2 regions of the Paenibacillus sp. JT31N17 genome follow, and region 1 is predicted to be linked to the other one. Evidence: riboswitches for the same ligand, from Rfam matches in the RefSeq annotation. Region 1 holds a riboswitch; the other holds the start of a gene.
The links. A riboswitch is a leader RNA that binds a small molecule or an ion and turns the genes downstream of it on or off. The one in region 1 is predicted to bind cyclic di-AMP.
Positions count from the first base shown of each region.

Region 2: it holds a riboswitch for cyclic di-AMP, as region 1 does, so the genes downstream of both, AC0YOB_RS36480 (3D domain-containing protein) here and AC0YOB_RS33000 (C40 family peptidase) in region 1, are expected to answer to the same signal.

Region 1 is NZ_JBWDNP010000018.1:54,033-58,456, reverse strand. It holds gene AC0YOB_RS33005 (DEAD/DEAH box helicase) at 1-1,269, opposite strand, end outside; gene AC0YOB_RS33000 (C40 family peptidase) at 1,573-2,073, opposite strand; cyclic di-AMP (ydaO/yuaA leader) riboswitch at 2,079-2,232, opposite strand; gene AC0YOB_RS32995 (hypothetical protein) at 2,631-3,446, opposite strand; gene AC0YOB_RS32990 (M1 family metallopeptidase) at 3,512-4,424, opposite strand, start outside.
Region 2 is NZ_JBWDNP010000025.1:9,823-14,246, reverse strand. It holds gene rnmV (ribonuclease M5) at 1-551, opposite strand, end outside; gene AC0YOB_RS36480 (3D domain-containing protein) at 682-1,830, opposite strand; cyclic di-AMP (ydaO/yuaA leader) riboswitch at 2,070-2,272, opposite strand; gene AC0YOB_RS36475 (TatD family hydrolase) at 2,445-3,224, opposite strand; gene AC0YOB_RS36470 (HD domain-containing protein) at 3,244-4,424, opposite strand, start outside.

The DNA.
Region 1 (4,424 bases):
GAGCTCCAGTGACGAGGTGGCCACGAGGCAGCGAAGCTCGCCTGCCTTGAGCATGCCCTCGATCGTTAGCCTGCGCTCGCGAGCGAGGCTGCCGTGATGGGCGCGCGCCATCTCGTAGCCGGCGTGCTCATTGAGCCGGAGCACAAGCCGCTCGCACAGCCGGCGGCTGTTGACGAAGATCAGCACAGACCGGGCGTCGTTCATTAACTGGAACACCCGGTCAACGATCGGCAGCCAGACGGCTTCGCGGGTCTTGGCCGGCTTGCTGAGGTCGGGCATCGTAACCCGAACCTCAATGGACTTTGATATTCGGCTCAGGACGATCGTAACAGGCCGCTGACTGTAGCCAAGCGGGTGCGGGCACTGCCCGGTCTCTGCACCTGCTCCGGCAGCGGGCGGCAGGGAGCCGCTATTGTGCACGGAATCCGGTATTGCAGGGTATAGAGAACGCCCGCCCGCCTTGCGCCCGGAGCTTGTATCCGCTTCCTGCGGGCTGACGGCTTCCTCCCGTTCGCCGGCCGCCCCGGGAGCGTCCGCGGCTGGATGACCGGCCGCCGCATCGGCCCGCTGCTCCCAGCCTCCGAGGAAGCGGGCAACGCGTTCAAGCGGCTTTTGTGTCGCCGAGACTCCGATGCGCTGCACCGGCTTCGGGCATAACGCACTCAGCCGCTCCAGCGACAGGGATAAATGAGCTCCCCGCTTGTCTCCAGCCAGCCCGTGGATTTCATCGACAATGACCGTTTCCACCGTCTGCAGCATGCCGCGTCCTTTCTCGGAGGTAAGCAGGAGGTAGAACGATTCAGGGGTGGTAACCAGCACATCCGGCGGATTGCGCACCATTCTGGCGCGCTCGCTTGAGGACGTATCCCCGGTCCGCACGGCTGAGCGTACTCCCGGCCAAGCGAGGGTCTCCGCTCTTTGATGCTCTTCATGGAAACGTTCAATGGCCTCCATAAAGCCGATGATATGGTACTGAATATCATTATTAAGCGCCTTCAAGGGCGTAATATAAAGTGTGCGCACACCTGGCTTCCAGCTGCTGCCCGGGGCCGTGGCGGCGATTTTGCCCACTGCGATCCCGTTCAGGCAGGGCAGCAGCGCCGCAAGTGTTTTACCGGAGCCGGTGGGTGCTGCGATGAGCGTATGATGATTGTCCATAATTGAAGCCCAGGCGTCCAGCTGAATATCGGTCGGCTCGCCGAAGGCCTGCCGGAACCACCCCGCAAGAGTCGGATGAAACACCTGCAGCGCAGGGGAAAGCTCTGCCATCACCTAACAGCTCCTTTCATTCATACATCAAGGTTGGGATTGTGGTTATATTATACCCATTTTCCCTCCGATTGCGAGATTCGCCGGCACCCTTCGCACAACGCCCGGGTCTATCGGGTCCATTTTGACGGCATCCAGCATGCACGGGACTGTTTGAATACCGGAACATACGGGGTATATATAAGTGCCGCTTCTTATTTCATACACCCAAATGAAAAAGCAAAAGCCGCAGCAGCTTGTCCAATCGGACAAGCTGCTGCGGCTATGCATCAGCATTCGTTAGCGAACGCTCATTGACACTGATCAACCAGCGTCTTCGCTGTCAACCAATTCATCAGAAGGTTCGTCAGCGTATTTCTCGAATGTCTCAGGGCTCATTACGCGGCGGGCAGTAACATAGCGTTTAACGTAGTAAGAGTCACTGAGGCTGCTAATGGTAACGCCCTTGCTGGAGGAGGAATGAGCAAACTTGCCGTCTCCAACATAAATGCCGACGTGCGAAATGCCGCGACCATTCGTATTAAAGAATACGAGATCACCAGCAATCAAGTCGTCCTTGACTACTTTCTTGCCCAGCTTGGACTGGGCGGAGGATGAATGCGAGATCGAGACGCCGAGTTTGTCAAACACGTACATCGTAAATCCGGAGCAGTCAAATCCTTTGGTAGTCGTCCCTGCCGTGCGGTAAGGAGTGCCGATCACATCACTGATAACGCCGTCCATTTTGGAGTCTGCTAGTGCGCTCCCAACTTGGAACAAGAGTACCAATGCTAGACCGATGAGTAGTGCAGAAACTTTTTTCAAAAAATGTGACCCCTTCCGGTTGCCTGCGAGGTTAGCTGTGGGGTTCGGTTGAAGGCTCCCTATGATACCCTCTGACATTCGTTGCAGCAAATGTCGGGATCAATTCACCCAAGATGGTTCCCCCGCTTCTCATCCAAGAGAATTCGGCAATTTTTTCATGCTGGCATACTAATTCTGTTTTTTTAGCGAATCTCCTTCCAAATTCACAATTTGTTCACAAATTAGAATTATTAGAGTGAAACTTTTTGACAACTCGTCTCGTTATCTTATTGCAAAAAATGCGAAAGGGCCTTCCGGCATTTGCAGGAGCCTTTTTTTTGTGGTCTAAACTTGAGACTTAAGTCCATACCGGCAGATGAATGCTTCCAATTTCACCCGCATTATCGACAATATCTGACTGCGCCTGTTTCTCTAATTCGCCTTTCAGATGTCATATTTTCAAAACAAAGAGGGACCAACCGCATCAAAACGGCTGATCCCTCTTTAATATTTTTAAGTTCTCACCGGCAACTGAACCGACTTCTGCCTGCTGCCTGTTTCGCTAGTAAGAGCGGTGGTCAGGTCTGCTTGGAATGCCATACTTCATATTGCGAGGCTACTGTCCACACTTTCATAACCGTACGAACCAGATGATAGCTTTGATGCAAAATGAGTGCAATCAATCCGGCCCAGAGCATAGAGGCCGAGGCCATGGTCAGACTGAGCGCCATTCCAATGGCCCACATTAGCAGCGAGATGCCGGCCAGCGGAATAAGATGCCGCACCCCGCCCCAGAATGAGCGAAGCGCGCCGTTTCCGGACACAACGCCGAACTGCATGGCGAGGAAGAGCAGGTGGAGCAGAGCCGCCCACACCAGCCAACCGCCGGCCCAGGGCCCGACCTTGTTGGCGATGTCCGCCAGACTGCCGCTGCTGAGCAGGGCATCAAGCGCTTTGGGCAGCAGCCAAACGCCCGGAGCCAGCGTCAAGGCCGTTTCGATGCCGTAAAGCAGTGCAATCGGCTTCCACGCCGTTCGGATTCCTTTGATAAATCTTGTGCCGTTCTCATCCTGGGCATGATGCAGGGAATGGAACAGCCCGGCGTTCAGGAACGGGGTCAGGAGCATGCGCCCGAGCAGCAGACTTGCGAAGAGCCAGATATAGGGACGAATGAGATCGGTCTTGAGCAGCTGGAACTGCGCCTCCGTCAGGAAAAGCGCCACAGCTCCGTCCGAGGGTGCGCTGTCCGGGTAACGCTTCAGCAGCGGGACCATAATTCCTTCAACCGAACGGTAGAGGAAGAAGCCCCACAGCAGCTCGTACAGGAACAGCATAATAATGATGTAAAAATGCTTCATCGTCAGATGCCAGCCTTGCTTCACATGATGGTTCATGCAAGCCTTCACCTCCTTTTTTCTCCATTTGTTTGGCGGGTACCTGCCGGCTCCAGGCCGCCAGGCTACCAGGCAAGGGAAGTGAAGATCCCCTCCAGCAGCTTGGCGACGCCAATGCTCCAGCGCGTTTGTACCTTCTCCGGAAGCTCGGCTTTCATGAAATTGTTAATATGCTTGTTGTCGAGCACGTTCTCATTCTGTGGATCAATCGCTGCCCAAAGCAAAGGAGAGGAATGCACCAGCTTATATTGAATGTGCATCTGCGCCGCATCCCAAACCTTCGGCAGGGTCGTCCCGTCGGCAAACTGGAAAACAATCGGGACAGGTCCGTAGCTGCCGCCATTCTTGCGGATCAGCACGGTTGACTCATACTTCACAGTGCCGTTTTCCTTCACAGGCTTGACCGCAATCGATTCAACCGAATAGTCGGACATCTGATTGCCGTAGACAAACTGGCTGAAATAATCGTTCCACTTGGTCTTGGTGACCTGCTCCACAACATGCTGGAAATCCGCCGTGGACGGATGCTTGAACTTGTATTTCTGGAAGTACGTCCGCATGATCTTGCTCATGATCTTCGGACCGACCTGTTTCTCGATGCCGAACAGGACGAGCTTGGCCCGCATGTACACATTTTCCGCATAATGATTATGGCTGTGGTAGGACCAGGAAAGCTGCTTGAGCGGTGCGGGATCGGTCATGTAGCTGGCTTCCACAGGAAGATTGGGAGCTACGCCGTATTCGCTCTCCATCACCTTGTCCTCGGAGTAGGAGGTGAAGCCTTCATCCAGCCAGGCTTCTTCGAACTCATTGGATGCGACCATGCCGTACCAATATTGATGGCCGATCTCGTGAACGACGGTGCGCTCCAGATCGTAGCCGGGATTGTCCGTCTCGGCGGCGAACGAAGTGATCAAGGTCGGATATTCCATTCCTCCCGCCCCGTTGCCGCCTTTGGGGGGGACGACGATCGAGAGT
Region 2 (4,424 bases), on a different contig from region 1:
CTCTCTTGCTCCATCGCTGTCAATGCCAGCTCAAATTCCTCGCGCGTAATTCGGAACATGGAGCAACGCTTAAAAAACTGCTTGCCGTTGGCATAGCCGATGCCGAGCAAATTGCCCATTTTCAGACGCCTCTCCGAAGCATTCGCATGCACAAGAAGACCTGCCCGCATAAGATCGTCCCAGGTGATCTCGGGCTGGCTTGTCCCTTCGCCGCTGCCCGCTTCCGTACGCACATTGGCGAGGGCTCTTCGAATCGCTTCGGGCGAGGCGTTCTCGACGCCGATATCCCCCTTGTAGCTTGCGTCCTCCTGGGGTAGAAAAGCATGCTTGCAGCCGGGCACGCGCTGCGCAACAATTTTACGGATGCGCTCCCCTGCATGATCCGGATCTGTAAATATAATAACTCCGCGGCGCTGCTGTGCGAGCTCCACCCTGCGCAAAACATCCGCGCCGATGGCTGAACCGCCTGTCTCGATCGTTTCCGCTTCAACTGCCCGCTTGATGGCCACGGTATCGTCTTTGCCCTCAACTACGATTATTTCCTTAATCATGCCGTCCATCCATTCCCTTCAGACAAACATACAAAAGAAGAGGCAATCGCCTCTCCTTATAATGGCATATTTATGTTTAAAATACGATATGAATGAGGTAAACCCTTATTAAAGGAGTTAAGTCCCAAGGTTAAATTGCCTCCGGCTTATTCGGCCCGAGCACATAAACCGTGTATCCTCGTTTGAGACCAAACTTCTCAGCATAAGACTCACTTTCAAAATAAACATCGATTTTTTTGCCTTTGATGGCACTGCCCGTATCTTCCGCTCTGCGGAAACCGATACCCTCAATGTAGACCCACCAGCCGATAGGAATAACCTTCGGGTCAACCGCGATAGTTCTGCCCTCTTGAACCGTCGCACCTGATGCCGTTATCCCATATTGCGGATGACTTTTTGACTTGCCCGTTGATGAAACGCCCGCAGCATATGCAGTCAGCGTTACATTCTTCAATATCTGTTTAGGCTTCAGCTTGTCGCCCCGCTTGGTCGTTACTGTAGAAGAGCCCGCCTTCGCTGAGAGCGTAACTACATTCGTTTCCGGCTTCTTGGTACCCACCGCCACCACTTTATCGACCGACTCCGCTTTCGTCAGCTTGGTAACCATAGTCTGGGACACAAGCACCCCGTCCGCATATACGTTCTCAAACTGTTTGACTACTTTGCCTTCATTGCCGTTCTGAACAAGCTTCTGTTTGCCCTGCTCAAGCTTGGGGTCTTCCTTCTTCACGACCGAAAAGGGAACCGTATAAGCCTTCTCCGAAATTTTCTTCTCGATCCGTGTGACCGTGACACTCATGTTGGACTTTACTCTGTCCTCCATGGCAGGCCAAACCTTATCTTGATTGCGTATCAGTATGTCCGCTTGATCGATCACTGCCTTAACCGTTCTTTCTGTCGTGTACAACGTTCTTACCTTGCCGTCTGCCTTCACATGGACCGGTACCGCTTGGTCAATGACGATGCGGTCGCCGTCCTTTATTCCCCCGTTAAGAGGTAAGGACACCTTGTCATACTGCCCTATCGTGATGGCTTGTTCATCCAGTAGGCGTTGAAGGACCCATTGTTTTGTCGAAACAATGGTTTCTTGTCCGTTCACTACTACGGAGACGTGCTTGTCAGCCGTTCCGTACAACAACACCAGAAACATGAAAGTCATAGCGATTGAGATCAGAGCGCTCAGTAATATTAAACGCACGTTCTCATGCTTCCATCGCAATGCGAAAGACATGCTGGATGATCGTTTACCATGGGTATCCTTAAGCTGGAGTGCGCCCACTTCTTCGGTCCTCCTTCATAGCCCCGCCGCCTAGTTACATGATTGCCTTTGACGGTTCTATTGTTTTTGTTGGCGTGATTGCACGCCACTCCTCATTCCAACCTCGACCTCCATGGTAAACCCTATGTCGTCTTTTTACGCAATATTCAAAATAAAAGAAGCCGACGACGACAGAGGATCTGTTTCGTGGCTTCCCAGATGACGACGGGACATGGATTAAATGCACGAGGTTGATCTCTCTTATAACACTATTACGCTGGCGAGGTTAGCTGTCGGATTCGGGCGAGAGAGTCGCCCTATTCATGGCTGGCATGTCTACCACATGCTTCCATAAAATTCACCCCAAGAAGAATTCAACATTTACTGCCCTTCGTCCGATACGAAGTGTATCAATGTTTGGTTCCCCCGCTCTCCGACTTCGGAGATTAAGCGATATTTTGGAAAAGGAATGCAAGTTTTGAAGCTCTGAGATGAATGATACCGCCTTTTGCTGCTCATTGTAAAGAAGAGATTAATCGCGATTTTAACGAATTTTAAGGAAAATCACGTGAAAAACTGCCAATTTACTGACTCAAAATTAGTTTTTTCACTCGAAATGTCTTGATTGCTACCTCTTATAGCCCTTTTTCTTTAAAAGCAAAACAATTCTGAGCATTCTCTGTCGTAATTTTTGAGATTTCTTCTACAGATTTCCCTCTAATTTCGGCAACCGTTTCTGCTACAAGACGGACAAAAGCGGACTCGTTTCGTTTCCCCCGGTAGGGGTGGGGAGCTAAATAAGGAGCATCGGTCTCGATCAAAATACGGTCAAGCGGCACCTGTGCCAGCACCTCTTTGGGAACACGCGCGTTCTTGAATGTGAGCGGTCCGCCGAACGAAATATAGAAATTCATGTCGAGGCATTGTTTCGCCGTCTCCCAGCTGCCTGAGAAGCAGTGCATGACCCCGCCCACATCTTTGGCATTCTCCTCTTTCAGTATATGAAGCACGTCCTCATGTGCCTCCCGGTTATGAATTGAAATAGGCATCTTCTTCTGCCGCGCAAGCTGGATCTGCTCCCGGAAAACACGCTGCTGAACGTCCTTCGGAGACGTATCCCAGTGATAATCCAAGCCTATTTCGCCGATCCCCACAACTTTGGGATGATCGCAAAGCGATGCAATCCAGTCCAGGTCTCCGGGCAGCATATGAATGCTTTCAACAGGGTGCCAGCCCACAATCGCATAGATAAAATCATATTGCTCCGCCAGAGCCATTGTCGTGGGAATGGTCTCCCGGTCAAAGCCGATATTTATAATTCTCGAGATCCCGGCAGCACGGGCCCGTTCGATCACTTCCGCGCGGTCCTCGTCGAATTGTTTCGAATCCAGATGGGTATGTGTGTCGATTAACATAAGCAAGTTGATCTCCCTTCTATAATAAGAGCCCGAATCGTTCGCGGATATGAGGCGACAACAGATGGGCCGATTCAAGTAAAGGCTCCTCGGGGTAATACAGATGATATTTGCCCTGATGAATTCCGGTAATCGAGCGGATGATATCCGACTTTCTGGAGATTTCAGACAAGCGGTCATCCTGCCCCAGAAGCAGAATCGGCGGACGTTCATCCTTGTCCATGAAATCATGACCCAGACGGTATACATCATACGGCATATCGTAGGGAAAGTCGATTTCCAGATGATAGTCCGGATTGAGACCGATCGATTGAAATTGTTCACGAATTTCCTGCCAAAGCTTTTCATCGGCATTGTCCATGGTTATGTATTTATATAGTTTTCGGTTCAGGAATCGGGTGCATAATTCTGCCAGCAGAGAATCCTCCTCCTTCAACCACTGCGTAAAGGCTGTTTGAGCCATGGCTTCGTCCAGCAGGAGATAGTTCTCCACATCAAGCGTACCTTCCATCAGATGCCGGAGCGGTTCGATCATCCATGAGAAAGCATACCCGCCCCCATAAAGCTCGCGTGCTCTGCGAAATATTTGTCGAAGTATAATTTCGGAGCTCCGGGTGACCGGGTGAAAATAAACCTGCCAATACATTTGGTAGCGGGACATCAGATAATCCTCAACGGCATGCATTCCGCTCTCTTTTACAACAATTCGTCCCTGATACGGCCTTAGAACGCGAAGAATGCGTTCCAGATCGAAGGTTCCGTAATTGACGCCTGTATAGTATGCATCGCGCAGCAGGTAATCCATACGGTCCGCGTCCATCTGGCTGGATATGAGGCTGACCACAATCGGCTGATTATACGTTTTGCAGATTACAGCCGCCACCCTTTCCGGCAGGGAGGGGTCGCAGTCGCGGAGGACCTGGTTAATTTCAGTATTTTCCAGTAAAATACGGCATGTCCATTCCTCATGATCAGTATCAAACACCTGCTCAATTGAATGCGAGAAGGGACCATGACCCACATCGTGCAGCAAGGCGGCGCATAACGTCACAAGCCTCTCTTCCCTGGGCCAATCCGTATAACCCCCCCGTTCAAATTGAGAAATGATTTTTCTGGTTATTTCATAAACGCCCAGTGAGTGCGAGAAGCGGCTGTGCTCCGCCCCGTGAAAGGTCAAATAAGATGTACCGAGCTGACGAA